DNA from 2 places in the Lactobacillus sp. M44 genome. Region 1 is predicted to be linked to the other one. Evidence: predicted binding sites of a transcription regulator. Region 1 holds the regulator's gene; the other holds the start of a gene.
The links. The regulator NrdR, encoded in region 1, represses ribonucleotide reductase genes. The targets are predictions, from matches to a motif close to ACACNATATATNGTGT.
Positions count from the first base shown of each region.

Region 2: the regulator NrdR is predicted to act here: its motif matches at 4,841-4,856, upstream of nrdD (anaerobic ribonucleoside-triphosphate reductase).

Region 1 is NZ_CM176707.1:44,304-54,052, forward strand. Features, by position in the region: gene AC38BG_RS00230 (HAMP domain-containing sensor histidine kinase) at 1-517, opposite strand, end outside; gene AC38BG_RS00235 (response regulator transcription factor) at 498-1,214, opposite strand; gene thrS (threonine--tRNA ligase) at 1,495-3,426, opposite strand; gene dnaI (primosomal protein DnaI) at 3,695-4,603, opposite strand; gene AC38BG_RS00250 (DnaD domain protein) at 4,616-5,923, opposite strand; gene nrdR (transcriptional regulator NrdR) at 5,926-6,393, opposite strand; gene coaE (dephospho-CoA kinase) at 6,399-6,992, opposite strand; gene mutM (bifunctional DNA-formamidopyrimidine glycosylase/DNA-(apurinic or apyrimidinic site) lyase) at 6,989-7,819, opposite strand; gene polA (DNA polymerase I) at 7,829-9,749, opposite strand, start outside.
Region 2 is NZ_CM176707.1:528,363-538,111, reverse strand. Features, by position in the region: gene AC38BG_RS02645 (DUF438 domain-containing protein) at 1-1,332, opposite strand, end outside; gene AC38BG_RS02640 (iron-sulfur cluster assembly protein) at 1,325-1,882, opposite strand; gene nrdG (anaerobic ribonucleoside-triphosphate reductase activating protein) at 1,929-2,642, opposite strand; gene nrdD (anaerobic ribonucleoside-triphosphate reductase) at 2,632-4,794, opposite strand; gene AC38BG_RS02625 (carboxylate--amine ligase) at 4,992-6,263, opposite strand; gene asnB (asparagine synthase (glutamine-hydrolyzing)) at 6,283-8,232, opposite strand; gene AC38BG_RS02615 (FAD:protein FMN transferase) at 8,359-9,282, opposite strand; gene AC38BG_RS02610 (tyrosine-protein phosphatase) at 9,293-9,749, opposite strand, start outside.

The DNA.
Region 1 (9,749 bases):
AACGAATTTGTCCATAAATCATTAGATTTTTTTGACCACCAGCATTAACCACTTTTTCAGTATAATTATTTTTAATCTTGGGCAAAGTATTAGAATCATTTCCATTGGCAAATACTACATTTCCTTGTTTATCATAAACCACCACACTAATGTCTGGATTAGTCAAAGTAGCTAATAAATCATCATTAAAACGATTTTTCTTAGTTTCAGTTCCCGCTTGAATATTTTCAGATGGCACACCTCGTAACACATTTTGCGTGCCAGGAGATAAAGCAGGAACAACATTTGCAATAGTTAATTCATCATAAATGCCACCTAATCGGGTTTCGAAGGTAGTTATAACTCCTCTGGTAATTTGTTTTTGTTGAGTTAAAAATTGCTGACTCACAATTGTATAAATTATTACTGAAAAGACAACAAAAGAGACCGTAATCATCAAAGCCACTAAACTTACCCATTGTCTAACTAATGATGATTTATGAGTCTCTTTTTTATATTTATTCAGAAATTGGCGCATCATTTTCTCTTACCATGTATCCTACACCGCGAATAGTTTTAATGTATGAAGGTTGGCCTGGAGCATCAATTTTATTCCTCAAATAACGAACATATACTTCTACAACGTTAGTTTCAATGTTTGATTCAGAACCCCAGATTTTTTTAAGTAATTCTTCACGGCTAACAACATTATTTTTGTTTTCAATTAAAGTCATTAACAAGTTATATTCACGCTTTGTTAAATCAATGATTTTATTACCACGGTGAACCACACGATTAGCAGTTTCAATAGTTAAATCATTAAACTTGATGACTTTCTTAGCAGTATTAGAAACACCATTGGCACGCTTTTCGATTCGTACACGGCGCAATACAGCACGTAATCTTACAAGTAATTCTTCAATTGCAAAAGGCTTAATAATATAATCATCTGCACCATGATCTAATCCACTAACTCGATCAATTACAGAGTCTCTTGCAGTCATCATGATGATTGGAGTAGTTTTTATTTGACGCAATCTACGAGCAATTTCTAACCCATTTAGATCAGGTAACATTAAGTCAAGTAAAATCGCATCAAAATTTTCATTTAATGCTAACTCTAATCCCTTTCTACCATTGCTTTCTACCACAACTTCATATTTTTCATGTTCTAATTCTAGTTGCACAAATCTTGCTAAATTTTTTTCATCTTCAATAATTAGAATGCGTTTCATTGTCAAAATTTCCACCTTTATAAATACATAAATGCAAGAGTTTAAAAATAAAATATAAAATAATTCTTGTTTTTTAATAAATTAATCATATTATAGAATTGACAAAAAAACAAGCCATAACAGAAAGCCGTATGCCTTGAAAACATATATGGGACTAGTAAAATGGTGCATTCAATATATTTTTAAAATTAAAATTATCTAGACCGAAAAAAATCCGTCTCTGTGCAATCTCAATCACACAAAAACGGATTTTATATATTTATGTTCTAATAATTAAAATTTAGTTTTCTCTAGAGTAACTTTCTACATCTTGAGTAATTTCAGCAATAAATTCTTCTAATGGAGCAGGTACTTGCTCTTGTTCACCATAACGACGAACATTTACTTTACCTGAATTCATTTCATCATCACCTAAAACTAAAGTATATGGAACTTTTTGAGTTTGTGATTCACGGATCTTATAACCCATCTTTTCATTACGCATATCTAAGTTTACTCTGAAACCACGCTTTACTAGTTCATGCTTAATTTTTTTAGCATATTTTGCATGAGCATCTAAGTTAACAGGAATAATATTTACTTGAACTGGAGCAAGCCAGGTTGGAAATGCTCCCTTGTAAATTTCAGTTAAGTAAGCTACAAAACGTTCCATAGTACCAACAACACCACGGTGAATCATAACTGGACGATGTTCTTCACCATCTTTGCCTACATAAGTTAAATTGAACTTTTCTGGCAACATGAAGTCTAATTGAATAGTTGACATAGTTTCATCATTACCTAATGCAGTCTTAGTTTGAATATCAAGCTTTGGACCATAAAATGCAGCTTCACCTTCTGCTTCAACATAATCCAAATGTAAGTCATCCATAGCACCCTTAAGCATCTTTTGTGCTTTTTCCCACATTTCATCATTTGCAAAATACTTATCAGTGTTCTTTGGATCACGATATGATAGACGGAAGTAGTAATCAGTAATATCAAAATCTTTATAAACATCCATGATTAAGCGTAAAATCTTAGCAAATTCATCTTGGATTTGATCAAGTGCAACAAAAGTATGACCGTCATTTAAGGTCATCTCACGAACACGTTGCAAGCCAGATAAAGCGCCTGATTTTTCATAACGGTGCATCATACCTAATTCGGCAATACGAATTGGTAATTCACGATATGAACGAATGTGATGTTTATAAATTTGAATATGTGATGGACAGTTCATTGGACGCAATTCAAGCATTTCACCATCACCCATGTCCATTGGTGGGAACATATCTTCACGATAATGTGCCCAGTGACCAGATGTCTTATACGCATCTAAATTCATTAAAACTGGAGTATATACATGTTCATAATCATCAGCAACTTCTTTATCAACAATGTAGCGTTCAATTACGCGACGAATTGTAGCACCTTTTGGCATCCAGTAAGGAAGACCTGCACCCACTTTAGGGTCAACAAAGAATAAATCTAAATCTCTACCAATTGTTCTATGATCACGTTCTTTAATTTCTTGGCGACGCTTTAAGTCTGCATCTAGATCAGCTTTTTTGAAAAATGCGGTACCAAAGATTCTTTGAAGCATTGGATTAGAACTCTTGCCTTGCCAATATGCACCAGCAACACTTAACAACTTAAAGTTTTTGATCTTACCTGTATTTGGTAATAATGCTTTGAACCCAAAGTCTACAAAATCACCAAGTTTAAATACAGCAACTTCATCATCTTCAGCAGCTAATAATTCAATCTTGTAAGGATCACCTTCGAATACTTTTTCCAAATCGGATTTACTCATCATAGCGTATTCAATTGCTTGACCATTTCTGATTATTTTAGCTAATTCTTTTTCAAGATCTGGCAATTCAGTAACCTTAATTTGATCATCTTTATCAGTATCTACATAAAAACCTTCATCATCTGCTTTATGCTTTCCCAATTTAATTTCTGGGTAGAGCTTTTTAACAACAGCTTCTAATGCAAATGCAGCAGTTTCTCTTAAAACATCTGAACTTTCAGGATCTTTATCTGTAATAATTTGTACAGCATGATCTTTATCTAATAAAAATGATACAGGAACTAACTCACCATCAACTTTTGCAGCAACAGCTGCTTTTCCTAATGAAGTTGAAATGCTCTTAGCAAAATCTTCAACTGTTAATCCTTGTACAAAATCTTTTTGGTTTCCATCAGGCAATGTGATTGCAAAACTCATAATATACCTCCAAAACAAAAAAGTCCCGATGCTAAATAAATGCATCAGGACGTTAATACACGTGGTTCCACCCATATTTCAGACTAAAAATAGTCTCTTTAATAACTTATATAGTAGTTACCCATAATTATAAAATTATTTTTAGAGAAATTGGGGTGTTGTTTTATTGAAAAGCTTCCAGACAAGGCTTTTTCTCTCTGAAACAAACAACATCATGTCTTTCTTATACAGTAGATTATACTCACTCATTTAAAACATGCAAGTTTTTTTACATAGATTCACGCCAATTTTTTCCACCAACAATTACTTCTTGACTCAAAAACTTTACTCGTTGCATCAATCTTCTAGCTTTTACATCTTCAATAGCATTTTTAGTTTGAGCAAAATGTTCAGTCAACTCTTTCATACTCATATTTGAACTGAAAAATGTTGGCAAGTTGTTATCCATTCGATGTTGTAAAATTACTCCTAATACATCATCTCTAGACCAAGGACTTAAAGTTTCAGCACCAATATCATCAAAAATCACCACATCACTTTGTGCAATATGCATAATTTCATCTTGCAAACTATTATCATCAAAATGTTTACTCAACCCAGCAATAAAAGTTGGTACATGTAAAAATACTACATGCTTATGAGCTTTTGTTAAAGCATTGGCAAGGCCAGCTAATAAATAAGTCTTACCTACCCCAAAGTCCCCAGCTAAATATAATCCTTTTGCAGGCTCATTTTTTTCAATTTTTTGCATAAAAACTGCAATTTGAGCTAATGCATTCATTCTGCCCTTATCTTGTTTTGCATCGGCTAATTCAATATTCCTAAAATTAGGTGAAATATCAATTAACTCCAAACGCAATTTGGCTTGTTTTTGTTCTTGATCTGCTACTGTTTTAGCAGTTGGAGCATAACTGACAGTAACTAAATTACCATTTAGTTGTAATTTAGGCTCATAACCTGGAATAGCAGATTTGCCTTTTTCAAAATTAGTTTTTTCGCGAACATATTCATAAATATCGGGTAAACTTTTTTGAATATTTTCTTGATCAACTTTATTTTTTGTCAAAAACAATTGCACATCTGGATCATTTAATGCTTCTTGATAAGCGGAATTAGCATCAATATTAATACCTTTTTTATCGACAATTTTTTGTATTACATCATCAATTGATTTCACAGTAATTACCTACTAGTTTCCAAAATTTTTAAAAATCTTATTAATCTCTTCATTTGACAATTCAGCATTTTCTTCAGGTTTTTTTGAAGTCCAATCCGTTGATTTTTCCTTATGAATATAAGGCTTTTTTGAATAAGAATTTCGATTGCTTTTTTGCCAATTATTAACATAACTAATTGCACTACTTGCATTTGTAATATTATTTTGAAGCCAACCATTAGCAATTTTTTCAGCTGAAAATGGTGTAATCACAGAACTATATTTTAAACTAGTCCACACTAATACATTGATTAATTCTGGAGTTAAACCATATTGATTTTGCAAACTATAAATTACTCTACGTTCATTAGCTGATACAAAGCCACCTTTGCGTTCTTTAAGCTTCATTAAAAAATCTTCAGGAGTTAAATGAGTTGCTTGATATAATAGGCTTTTGTCTTTATTGACTACATTTATTTTTTCAGCTGGAGTCTTTGAAAGCTGCCGTTGAACTGAGCGCTTTGCCTCATTACTACCAATATCTTGATTAACAATTCGCTGAATTGCTTTCATATCAAGGTGTTTTTGACCGGGAGTAAAGCTTTTGATTGATTCATCAACAAATTGCTTTTCAGTTAAATTATAAAAAGTAATAATTTGCGCAATTTCATTTTGATTATTATCAACTTCACTAGTTGAAATATGGTAATAATCTAAATATGACTTCACTAATTCCCAATCGATTGCTTTTACTTGTCCCATTTGTACTTGATAAGCTTCAGTGTGACTTTTAACTGCAGCTTGTTTTACTTCATCAGGTGCTTTAATTGCAACATTATCAGACAAATGAAATACATCAAAAAAGTTAGCAGTAATTTCTGTTGCATCTTCTAACCCATTAAAAATATGAGGCGTAAACTCACTGGTTAATTGTGAAAACACCTTAGTACCAACTTTTTCTAATAATAGACTTGATATTAAATATGTTTTAAAAAAAGTATGAGCACTTGGAATTTCATTTAATTGAAAGATCAATACTTTACCAATAATTGGCACTTCATTTAAAAAACTTCGAATTAATCCACTTGCTTCTAGTTTATGTAAGTCATCAAAAATATCATTCAAATTTTCATCAAGTTCACCTTGTAAATAATTCATTTGATGATATTCACTTCTAATAGGGATTGAATCAAATTCATTTACTAAAGTATTATATAAAGCAACTGCACTCGCACCAATAATTGGCTGATAGAGCTTAGTCAAAACTTTTTGCTGATTAGCACTAACTTTTATAATATTTGCAACATAAAAAGGCTGCTTTGGGTTTGCTGATTTAAACATATTTATTTCGACTTATTATGCTTTTGCATAATATCTTCCATTGTGCGCATAAATCCTGACATATCTTGAAATTGGCGATAGATACTGGCAAATCTAATATATGCGACATCATCTACATCAACTAATTCATTCATCACGAATTCTCCAATTTTTTTAGATGAAATCTCGCTAACACCTTGTTTTCTGACAGCGGCTTCAACATGATCAACTAATTCGACAATTTGATCACTAGTGACAGGTCTTTTTTGCGCAGCAGCTTCAACGCCACGCAATATTTTTTCTCTTTTAAATGGTTCGCGAGTCCCATCATTTTTGATAACTAATAATGGAGTTTGTTCAATTCTTTCAAACGTTGTGAATCGATAACCACAGTTTTCACATTCACGTCTTCTTCTAATAGTTCTGCCTTCATCAGATGGTCTAGAATCGATCACGCGAGAAGCATTTTTATGACAGTTTGGGCATTCCAATTTAGTCACTCCTTTATAGGTAATTTTGTTAGTAACTGATTTATTTTCTGGTTTAGCTGCGTTACATCACCATTATTTTGGATTACATAGTCAGCTAATTTAATTTTTTGTTGTATTGGCATTTGTTTATCAATTCTTGCTAATGCTTGCGCTTTAGTAAGATTATTTCGTAACATTAATCTTTTTAATTGAGTTTCATTTGATGCAGCAATGACTAATGTTTTATCAAATAAATTCTGTAAATTAATTTCAAATAATAATGGAACATCGACTATTACCAGTTTTTGTTTGGCTAAGTGCATCTGTCTAATTATTTCTTTTTTTATTAATGGTAAATTCAATTGATTTAACTTAGTTAACGCATCTGGATCATTAAAAACCAACTGTCCTAGTTTACCACGGTTAACACTTTGATCGACATTTAAAAACTGCTCTCCAAAATATTTTTTAATATTTTGCCAGCCAGGTTGGTTTATTTGCAATTGATTATGTGCAATTTGATCTGCATCTATTATATTATATCCTAAATCTTTAAAATGCTTATCCGCTGTACTTTTTCCAGTTGCTATGCTGCCAGTTAATCCTAAATAAAAAGTCATTTATATAATTTTTGCTCCTTAGGACAAAAAGTAGTCCCTCGTCCATTCACCTTTATTTTTTTTAAAATCGTGTGACATCTAAGGCAAGGATCACCTGCATGACCATATACTTGCAAGTATCTTTGAAAATTTCCCGAATTGCCAGTTGCATCTAAAAAAGTATGAATAGTTGTCCCATGATATTTTATTGCTAATTTAATTTCATTATTAATATCATGGTACAGCTCAACAATTTGCTTTTTAGGAATTTTATTGGCTAAACTCAGGGGATGAATCTTTGCCTGCCACAATACTTCATCAACATAGATATTTCCTAATCCTGCTACAATTGTTTGATCTAAAATTGTAGACTTTATATTCTTTTTCTTTTTTTGCAACGCATGAATAAAATATTCTGGTGTAAATTCTGGTGAATTTGGCTCTAATCCTAAATTTTTAATTCCTGTAACTATTTTTTCCGTTCCAGTTTCAACTAACTGCATTCTTCCAAATTTTCTCACATCGTTATAGCGCAATGCAGTTTCATCATCAAAAACAAATTGTACATGGTCATGTTTTTGCTTTGGTTCATTTGAAGAAGTTAAGCGATACTTTCCTTCCATACGCAAATGCGATACTATTGTTTGATTATCAGTTAATCTAATCAATAGGAACTTGGCATAACGGTCAATTTTTTTTATTTTTTTACCCTTGAGTTTTTGACTGAACTGCTCTGCATCTCCAACTATAATTTTAGGGTACCAAACAGTTACTTTCTTAATTGTTTTACCAACAATTAGAGCTTGCAACGTTTTTTTTACAGTTTCAACTTCTGGCATTTCAGGCATTTGCTTCACCTACTTTGCTTCATACCAATTGTGTCCCCAGTTTGCATCAGCAATTAATGGTACCTTCAATTTAACCGCATTTTGCATTACCTTAGGCACTATCTCTTTAATTGTATCTAATTCATCAGCTGGCACATCAAAAACTAATTCATCATGAATCTGAAGAATCATTTTGGTTTTAAGCTTCATTTCATCAAGTTTTTTCTGCATATTGATCATTGCAATCTTGATAATATCTGCAGCACTACCTTGAATTGGCGAATTAATTGCTGTTCTTTCAGCAAATGATCGCAAATTATAGTTCTTGCTGTTGATATCTGGTAAATATCTTCTGCGATGCATAATAGTTTCAGCATATCCTTTTTCACGAGCTTTTTGTACTGCTTTATGCATATAGTCCTTAATTTGAGGATATTGTTTAAAATAATTATCAATGAATTCTTTAGCTTGTTTGCGACTAATTCCTAAATTCTTTGATAAACCATAATCAGAAATTCCATAAACAATGCCAAAGTTGACAGCTTTAGCGTTACGACGCATTTGAGGGGTTACTTCATCAATTGAATTTAAATGAAAAATTTTCATTGCTGTGTGGGTGTGGATATCATATCCTGTTTTAAATGCTTCTAGCATATTTTTATCACCAGAAACATCTGCTAATACACGTAATTCAACCTGTGAATAATCACATGAAAAAATATAACCATTTTCAAATGTTGAAACAAAGGCTTTTCTGATTTGTTTTCCTTCATCAACTCTAATTGGAATATTCTGTAAATTAGGATCAACTGATGACAAACGCCCTGTTGCGGTCAATGTTTGCAAATATCTGGTATGAACCTTGCTGTCATTACCAATATCAGCTAATAAACCTTTTACATAAGTCGACTGAATTTTAGCAATTTGACGATAATCTAATAATTCATCTACTACTGGACTTTGGGCTTTTAATTGATCTAATACTTCAACTGAAGTTGAGTATCCTGTTTTAGTTTTTTTAATTGGCGGCAAGCCCATTTTTTCAAATAAGATATGTCCAAGTTGTTTTGGAGAGTTTAAGTTGAATTCTTGTCCTACTTGTTCAAAAATATTCTTTTTGATTTTTTCCAATCTAATCGCAAAATCATTTTCAAGTTGGACTAAAGTAGAAGCTTGAACTTTCATTCCTGTTATTTCCATTTTGGCCAAAACTTTAGCAACAGGAATCTCAATTTGTTCAAATAAATGATCTTGTTCATGTTCTTTTAATTTGCCTAATAAAATTTTTTTCAAGTCATCAATTAACTTAACTTTTGCTCCTATATGATTAAATAAAATTTCATCATTTTCTGGAACATGTTCACTCTTGCCTTTACCATAGACTTCCACATCTGGCTTAACTGAATAATTATTATATTGTTGTCCAATTTCACCTAAATCAAAAGAATTATTTTCATTATTAACCAAATATGCAGCTAGCAACATATCATAATCACATGAATTAATAGCTAAATTTAAGCGATTAAGACCATAGATAGTTGCTTTTAAGCCAAATATATTTTTCTTAATCTTATTATCTAAGAGCAAATCACTGATAGTGCTATTTTGTAATAAAGCAATATCTCGACTAACAAAAATTTTATTATCGATTTTGATAGCAAAACCCATTAGCTCTCCTAAATGATAATTTTCGCCTAGAATTGCTAAATAAAAAGTCATTCTATCTTTTGCTTTAAGCAAATTTAAATTATCCTTAGTTAAAACTGTATAATTAATATTTTCTTTTTCAACTTGTATTTCATCTTGTGATAAATTTTGATTTAGATCTGCTAAAAATCTATTCATATTCAAATCTTCATAAAACTTACGCAATTTTTCAACATTAATTTCTCTTCTAGCTAAATCACCAATATTGATCGTTACAGGAGCATCACGGTCAATTGTAGCTAAC
Region 2 (9,749 bases), 480 kb from region 1:
TTGGTTTTCTAAAGTCTTACTTCCTGTTAATTGCCTTAATCTAGTAATATCTTGAACCACTTCTAGACATCCTAAATAGTTATCATTATCATCTCTAACTGCATAAAATTTTAAATAAATAAACCTATCATGTATTTCAAACCAAAAATCACAACAATCTGCTAGTCCTTCATGAAATTCATCTAGGATATGTAATACTTTATCCAAACTTTTGGGAGGATGACATTTTATTACTGGTCGTCCAATAACACTCCTAGTTCTCGGAAAAACTCGATCAGTATCAGAAAACCATTTTACTCGATCATTTGCATCTACAAAAGTTAAATCTACTGGCAAAACATTAAAAATTGCTGGAATTTCTTTTAAACTTAATGCTCCCACTTGCATTTTGATTTTAGCATTTTGCATATCAGGTATTACAAGCTCAGCTTCTTTGCCTGCTTCACCTGCTATATATTCTTCATCACCACGCAAAGGCTTATCACTAATAGTGATATCATCCCTCACACTTGTTTGATTAATTTGAGCTTTATCTTGAATAACTTTAGCTTCATCAATATCCATCTGTGATGGTTTCCATGCTGGTGGGCGATTAATTAATGTGTAACCAATTTCTGATTCATCTTGTTTTACCGTATACCAGTCTTGAGGAGTAGCTACTTTTTCAACCATTGGTAACATAATTGCTTGCTCTTTAAAAATCATTTCTAAAACTTCTTTACAAGCACGCTCAATTTTCATTTCTATAACATATTTATCTGGCAATGGGGTTTGATTGACTGCACTAATTGCATCTTTGATCAGACCTCTAATTTGATCATCAACACCCCACATTACTTTAGGAGGAGCTGTGATTCCATATTTATCCATAATTAAAAAAATGGAATCTTCTTTTCGTTTATAATGCTTATCTATTTGCATCAAATCAGCTAATTCGCTGCAAATTCTTTCAAGCAATTCATTATTTTTACCATCTTGCTGCCACTTTTTTAGATCAGGCAATAACGAATCATTGATTAATGATGTAATTACTGTATTTTCTTGCTTTAATGTATTTACAGGATGTCCTGGAGTTAAAAATGCAGGGTTTTGCTTTGGTGCAGTAATATTTCCTTTAAAAACAACAACATGAACATTACATAAATCTTGAATATCAGCAGGATTTAAGCCACCTGCTATCAATGCTTGTTCTGCTCTAATAATCTCATTAACATCCACATTCCCTAACGTTTTTTCAAATAGCCTTTTAGCCTGTGTTAAATCGCCACCATTTTGAATAAAATGCAAAATATCTAATATTTGTTTTTGTCTTAATTTATCATTACTACTCATTAACCAAGTAGCCCCTTTGTTCAAATTCTTGTTTTATGGTCTTCAAATCAATATCCATTGCTTGAGCACCTAACTTGATATTCATTATACGACCAACAGTGTTGAGCATACCAGGAATTTTAATTCGTGTAAAACCAATTGCAACCATTATCTCAACAAAATCTGGATATTGGTCTGCTAAAATCTTTATTGGAGTGTTAAAATCAATTACTTTTTGACCGCTATTTTTAGGCGGAACATGCAGCCCTAATTCTCTTTGAGCTATTTTGCTCATACGATCCTTAGTCCAGACGGGATACCAGACCAGTTTAACACTGCAATGCTTAACTTGATCTAATTTTAAAATTGCCTTTTTGATTTCATTATCCAAATATCCACTCAACGGACATCCCATTACAGTTAAAGTCATTTTAATAGTTACTTGATCACCATCAATATCAATCCCATATATCAGTCCTAAATTAACTATATCAACTTGCAGCTCTGGATCAATTACCTCTTGCAATTGCTCAATAACTTTATCAGCTAAAGCCATGTCTTCTTCATTCATAATTAAATCCTCCCATAAAAAAAGAAATTGAATAATTCAATTTCTCTTAACGCACCAATTTATCCCATATTACCACTTTATTTTGAGCTAATGATTTAGGAACATCGATAATTCTTTGATTTGAACTACCTCTAAATTGCAGAGTCAAATCTTTTAAATCTTCTTCAAATCTTCCATCAACTAAAATATCAATTTTTGATAATAAATCTAGCTTATCGGGTGTTTCCTTCATCAATTCATCCCAAGTATATCCAGACCACGACCAAATATCTTTAGTATGACCAAATTCTTTGCGAATTCGATTGACTATTTTTAAACATACCTGAGTATTTAAAAATGGTTCTCCACCTAATAATGTTAATCCTTGAACATAACTTTCAGATAAATCTTTAATTATTCTATCCTCTAACTCTTGAGTATAAGGCTTTCCATAATTAAAATTTTGAGCTACTAAATTGTAACATCCTGGGCAATCAAATAAGCATCCACTCACATAAAGACTACATCTTACACCTTCACCATCAACAAAATTAAAAGGTTTATAGTCAGCTATTTTTTGCAAGCTATATTGCGAAGCTTTCCATTCTTTAGGTTTGGGATTTTTAGGCCTTTTCTTTGATAATCTAGTATTTAACTTAATTTCATTTTTGGGCTTATATTCATTACTATCCACAAAAATTGACTCACCATTAGAAGTAACTTTAATCAAATTTCCTCTAATATCAGGCCCTTGTTGATTGTTTTGATCTTTACTTGGCACTCATATTTCCTAACTGCATATGCTTTACACGATGAATTATTTCTTCATGACGACCATGAACCATTGGCCTTCTTAACGGATTACCTAAATATCCACAAGTCCTTTTTACACAATCGCAGGTCTTTGGGTCATGATTGCCACAGTCAGGGCATTCAAATCCTTTTGCAGTAGCTTTAAATTCTCCAGCAAAACCGCATTTATAACACTTATCAATTGGAGTGTTAGTTCCTAAATATCCAACTTTATCATAAGCCCAATCCCACACTGCCTCTAAAGCTTTAGGGTTTTGTTTTAAATTAGGATATTCACAATAATGAATAAATCCACCAGAAGCATATTTTGGATAATCCATTTCAAATGTCAATTTTTCAAACGGAGTTGGGTGTTTTCTGACATCATAGTGAAAACTATTAGTGTAATATTCTTTATCAGTAATATCTTTTACTTTGCCGAATTTTTTAATATCCAATTGACAAAATCTATCAGTTAAACTTTCACTTGGAGTTGAATAAACACTATAGTGATACCCTGATTGTTTTTCCCATTTTTTACATTCTTGATTTAGTTTTTTGACAATACTTAAAGTAAAATCGTGTGCTTCTTGGTTATGTTCCCAATTAGATCCATAAAATACTGTACCTACTTCATACAAACCAATATAGCCAATTGAAACTGTCGCACGACCGTTTTTAAATAAGTCATTAACATTACCATTTTCTGATAATCTCTTGCCAAATGCTCCATATTGATATAACACTGGCGCATTAACTGGCTTAGCTGCCAGACAGCGCTTTACTTTATATTGCAAAGCTTCATGAGCTGTTTGAATGCGATCTTCAAATATTTGCCAGAATAAGTCTTTATCACCATGTGACTCCATTGCAATTCTTGGCAAATTAATGGTTACTACACCTAAATTCATTCTTCCTGAATTTACTTCTTTACCATTTTCATCTTTCCATCCTTGCAAAAATGAACGACAACCCATTGGGGCTTTAAATGAACCAGTAATTTTTTTGATAGTGTCATACATCAAGACATCTGGATACATTCTTTTAGTTGCACACTCAACAGCTAATTCCTTAATGTCATAATTTGGATCACCAGGTTTTAGATTCAGTCCTTTTTTAATTGAAAAAATTAATTTTGGAAAAATTGCAGTTCTGCGTTCTTTTCCTAAACCTTTAATTCTGATTTTTAAGATATCTTTTTGAATCTCCCGTTCAATCCAAGATGTTCCTAAGCCAAATCCTACTGTCGTAAATGGAGTTTGCCCTTGGGATGAAAACATAGTGTTAATTTCATATTCTAAGCTTTGCATTGCATCGTAAATATCTTTTTTAGTATGTTTAATAGCAAATTGCTTAGCTTGTTCTTCATCATCAATAAATTCTTTAGCATCTTTTAAATGTTTTTGATAATTTTTTTCAGCATATGGTGCTAATACCTCATCACATCTATCAGCACTGCAACCACCATATTGACTAGAAGCTACATTAGCAATAATTTGAGTCATTTGACCAGTTGCTACTTGGATAGAATTGGGACTTTCCATATAAGCATTACCAATCTTAAAACCATGTGCTAACATCTCTTTAAAATCAATTAAGCAACAATTAGTCATAGGAGATAATGGTGTATAGTCTAAATCATGCCAATGAATATCTCCTCGCAAATGAGCTTTAGCAATATGTTCAGGCATCATAGTTAACCCAACTGTCTTACCAACTGTACCCGCAATTAAATCACGCTGAGTGCTAAAAACATCACTATCTTTATTAGCATTTTCATTAACAATTGAAGGGTCTCCTTGGATCATTCTTTGCAAGCGCTGTTTAGTATCAGTTTGTTTTTTGAATTCAGCTTGCATTTTTGCATGATATTCAACATATGCTTGAGCTTTTCGATAATAGCCTAGATCAATTAAAGCTTTTTTAAATCCATCAAAAACTTCTTGAGCATCAACTTGATTTTTATTATCAAGATATTCAAATAATTTAGTTAAGATTGCATCGGTTTCATCTTGTAATTTTAAAGAATTAATTACTGCCTTAATTTTATATAAAGCAAAATGATAAACTGCTCCATCACGTTTGATAAATGTCTGGGGCATTACGATATTATATTCATTAGTCAGTTCTGAAGCAAACATAGTTTTTTCCTTTCAACAGCTTTATTTAGATATTATATTACCACCAATACTACATCTTGTATTCTGTATAATTTGGCTTTTCTATATTTTGTGTTAGTAAACTTCTTGTCCCAGTTGAACTTAGCCCGCAAAAAAAATTTCGTATAGAAAAAAGCTTCGAAATTTTTAACTATGATTTCGAAACTTCATCTTAATTTTTATCTTTTTTCAAAATATTGACCTTTGTTTACTTGGTAATATTTCTTAAAACGTCCAACATAATTATGGAACATGTACCACAATAAAAGTGAGCGTTTAAAGCTGTGGTCTTTATTATAGTAAACTGTAGTACCATAGCGACCTTCATGAATTAACTCTTCTGCTTTTCTCTTTGAATCATTATCATAAGCATATTTTTTAAAGACCTTTTCAGGAACACCTAGCCATAACTTATATTTAGATTCTAATTTATTGCCATAAACAGTTTGCTTATTTTGTAAATCATCCATTACATAGTCATCAACATACCATTTAGCTAAATTATATCCATTCAAAGTAACATAAAAACTAGAACGTCCCTGGCGCAAGTTGATTTCAAAAAATTTATATTGTCCATCACGAACATCATATTTGATATCAAAATTAGCCATCCCTGTATAATTTAATTTTTCAAGGAATGATTGCACTTGTTCATATAATTTTTCATTATATTCAGGTAAAATTGCCATATAATTTCCAATTGATTGTGGGGTTGGATCCTCTAGCAAGGGATGACCTAAACACATCATTTTTACTTGGTGATTTTTATCAACATAAGCATTTAAAACTCTCATGTTAGAGTCATCACCTGGGATAAAGTCTTGCAAAATTAAATCTGCTTTATATCCATTTCCATAGATTTTGCCAACAATATCAGATAATTCAGCTTCATCATGAATTGTAAATGCCTTTTTACGGCCTTCAAAATGAACATCAAGCCAAGAAACTGGGTCTTCTGGTTTTAATTCAACAGGATAATTAAATGGAATAGTCAAATAATTTTCTTTTTTAAAATCATCCATGGTAATGATTTTAGTTTTTGGATATGGTAACCCATATTTTTCAGCAATTTCATAAAATCCTTCTTTAGAAATTAGCTTTTCCAATAAATCATAATTAATGTATGGAACAACAAAAACTTTTGAAAGTTCATCTTTATGCTTTGAAAGAAGTTCTGCATACCCATCTCCACAAGCAATCAAGATTACAGGTTCTTGATGGTCTTTAAATTCATCCATTTTTTTGCGCATAACTTCAATGAAATTTGGATCTTCACTAAAACCATCATATGTTTTCACATTGACGATTTTTGAATACCTAGTTGCAGCAAGTGCAGTTTGTGCCCATGCTTCAACTGTAATTCCATATTCTTCATTGAAGGATCGTGCCATTCCATAAACATTAATATCACTACCAAGTAAAATTGGCGTAAATTTCTTTTTCTCTTCCATCTAATAAATAAATCCTTTCTTACAGAAGCTTACCTTGAGCAATAAGATCAGCAACCTCTGGTTGAACATGTTGATACTTTTTGACTGTATTTTCATAATCAACAAAGAACAACTTATACCAAACTAAGAAAGTATAAATTACCCAAATTTGGCGGCGGTGTGAACCATCACCTTTATAGTTATCATCAAGCAGTTTTAAAATGCGATCTTGTTCGAAAATATCAGAAACAAAGCTCTCTGAGAACAGCTCACGTACTTGCTTATAAAATCTTTCTTCTTTTAACCATTGTTTAATTGGTGTTGGGAATCCTAATTTAGGACGTTTTGCCCAAGCTTCTGGCAATACTTTTTCAGATGCTTTACGCAAAGCATACTTAGTATCATGTACATTAATTAAATATTTAGAAGGGATAGTATTAGCAAGCTCTGCTATTTTTTTATCAAGATATGGTACACGCAATTCAAGTGAATGTGCCATTGTAATCTTATCAGCTTTTTGCAAAATATCATTTAACATAAAATGATGCAAGTCGATATATTGCATTTGCTTAACGGATTCTGCATCTTTTACACGCATAAAATCTTCTTGATAATTGCCATTAACTGTTAATTTGTTGCGATACATTGGTTGCAAGACATTGTTTGCATCAGAAGATGAAAAGATAGTTGGATAATCCATGTCATAAATTATTGATTGACCAACATAATATTCACTAGGCTCTGCTAAATTAGTGTACATATGTACTTTACCCGGAAAATCAGGCATCTTCTTAATATCTTTTGCTAATTTAATTCTTGCACCCTTAGGTAATTTCTTTAAGCCTGCAGTAAATACTTTGATTACGTCATTATGAGTATGCATCCCATAATTTACATAACCTGCAAATAACTCATCAGCACCTTCACCAGATAAAGCAACTGTTACATGTTTTCTAGCTAAACGTGCTAAATACCATAATGGAATTACAGAAGGGTTAGCATCTGGTTCATCTAAATGATATTGCATTTCAGGAAAGTCTCTCATTGCATCATCTGATTTAACTTTATCTGCATAAAACTTCCAACCTTTCATGTCAGATAAGGCTTTTGCCTTTGATGCTTCATCATAAGTTGGATCATCAAAGCCAATTGAAAACACAGAATCTGGATTCAAAATACTAGTAATATAACTTGAATCGACACCCTCTGATAAAAATGCCCCAACTGGAACATCAGCAACTCGATATAAATCAACAGTTTCTTTTAAATCTTCATCGATTTTTTTAACAGTTTCTTCAAAACTCAAGCTATTTTGAACATATTCTGCATCCCAATATTGGTTGATTTCCATATTGCCATCATGGTAAGCAAACCAATGCCCTGCAGGGAAGCGATAAACTCCCTTAAAAAATGTTTCATGTAAATCATTATATTGGTTCATCAAGTAAGGCTTAACAGCTTCCATGTTCAATTCTTTTTTGAATCCAGGGAATGCCAAAAAGCTCTTCAATTCACTACCAACCAATAATTTACCATCTTGGCGAGTATAATACATTGGCTTAATGCCAAAAAAGTCACGTGCGCCAAACATTGTCTTTAATTCATCATCCCAAATTAAAAAGGCAAACATCCCACGAACTTTTTTCAATAAGCCATCCATACCCCATTCTTCATAACCATGGAGCAATACTTCAGTATCAGCTTTAGTTGTAAAAGTGTGACCTGCATCAATTAATTGTTTACGTAAAGGTTTAAAATTGTAAATTTCGCCATTAAAAATAATAGCTTTAGTATGATCTTCATTATAAATTGGTTGATCACCACCACGTAAGTCAATAATAGATAGTCTTCTAAATCCCAAAGCCATCACATCATTAACATACATTCCGTCAGAATTAGGTCCACGGTGTTTAATAGTAGCCATCATTTTGCCAATAGCAGCTTGTTTATCATTAATTTCTGGATCGTAGAATGCTGCAATTCCGCACATATTACCCCACTCTTTCCTAGCAATTGCTATTTTACAAATTTGTTACAATAGTGACTAATTTATTATATGCTAAAAGGTCTTATTAACAAAGTATATGAGCCTAATTTAACAGTTTTATAGAAAATATTAAAAATTCACATACTCAACTTGGTCATCATCATAAACAAAAATAGCACCTAATCTATCAGGATCTTTTTCAAGCCAACCATCAATCGGATGTCCTGCAAAAAATAATCTCTTACATTCAATTTCTGCTTCAACAGAATTTTTAGTAAATGTAGTTACTCCAGCAACCCTAGTTTTTAAAGGATATCCGGTTCTAGGATCTATTAAATGATGATATTTGTGTCCATTCACTTCTAAATAGCGCTCATAAACACCCGATGTTACTGCGGAACATTCAGGAATTGTAACAGTAGTAATGTTTTTTGATTCATTTTTAGGATCTTTCACTCCCAAAACCCATAATCCACTTTCTTTTTTGGGCGAATTATTTACAAATAACACATTGCCACCTAAATTTATAATTCCAGCCAAGACCCCATATGCTCGCCATAAATCACGAATTCTATCTGCAATCCAGCCTTTAGCGATGCCTCCTAGATCTAATTCCATGCCTTTTTTAGTCAAAAAAACACTTTGATTTAAATCGTTTAGTTCTACATTAAGTGGATCAATTAGCTTCATTTTTTCTTTTATTTCTGAATCACTTGGAACATGCGCACCTTTAAAGCCAATTTTCCATAATTTTACAACGGGACCAATTAAGGCATTAAAGCCAAAATTTTCTCGGCTTTTTTCTACAGCTAATTTTACCAATGAATACACAGGACTAGATATTGTTGCTGCATGTATACCTGCAGCATTGTTAATGTCCATTACTTGTGAATGGTCACGATTTACTGTTAATAAATCTTCATAGTGGTCTATCAACTTAGTTGTTTTATCTAATAATTGATTAGCATCTTCAGTACCAAAAATTTGCAAAGTGATATTAGTGCCTAGAGCACGATGTTTTCTAATACTTTGTTTTAAAGCAATATTTTCCATTTTTATAGCCTTATTTTTCTAAATATAATTCTTGCAGTGCATGCTTCATGTCTTCAGTAATCTCCAATTGATCAGTTATATATTTTTTCATTCCACCATAATTTTTGTCTATTTCAATTAAAGCAGTATCTAAATATTCATCTGAAACAGATCCTAAAGATCTCAAATTAGCTCTCAAAATATCACTTTCACCTAATTTACGAGAAGCCAGATCTCTTTTGGCGCGGTAGTCATTTAATAGATAATTTGAATATAAATAGTCTTGTCTAATAATTTCAGAACTTACTCCTAAAATATTCAAGATATAGACCGTAGCCATACCTGTGCGATCTTTTCCTTCTGAACAATGAAAAATTGTAGCACCTTTTGCATCAATTAATTCAACTATCAGTTTATGAAAAGCTTGTTGAGCATGTTTTTGGCTAACTGCTTCATGATAATTCAAACACATTCTTTTAAAGCCAGCA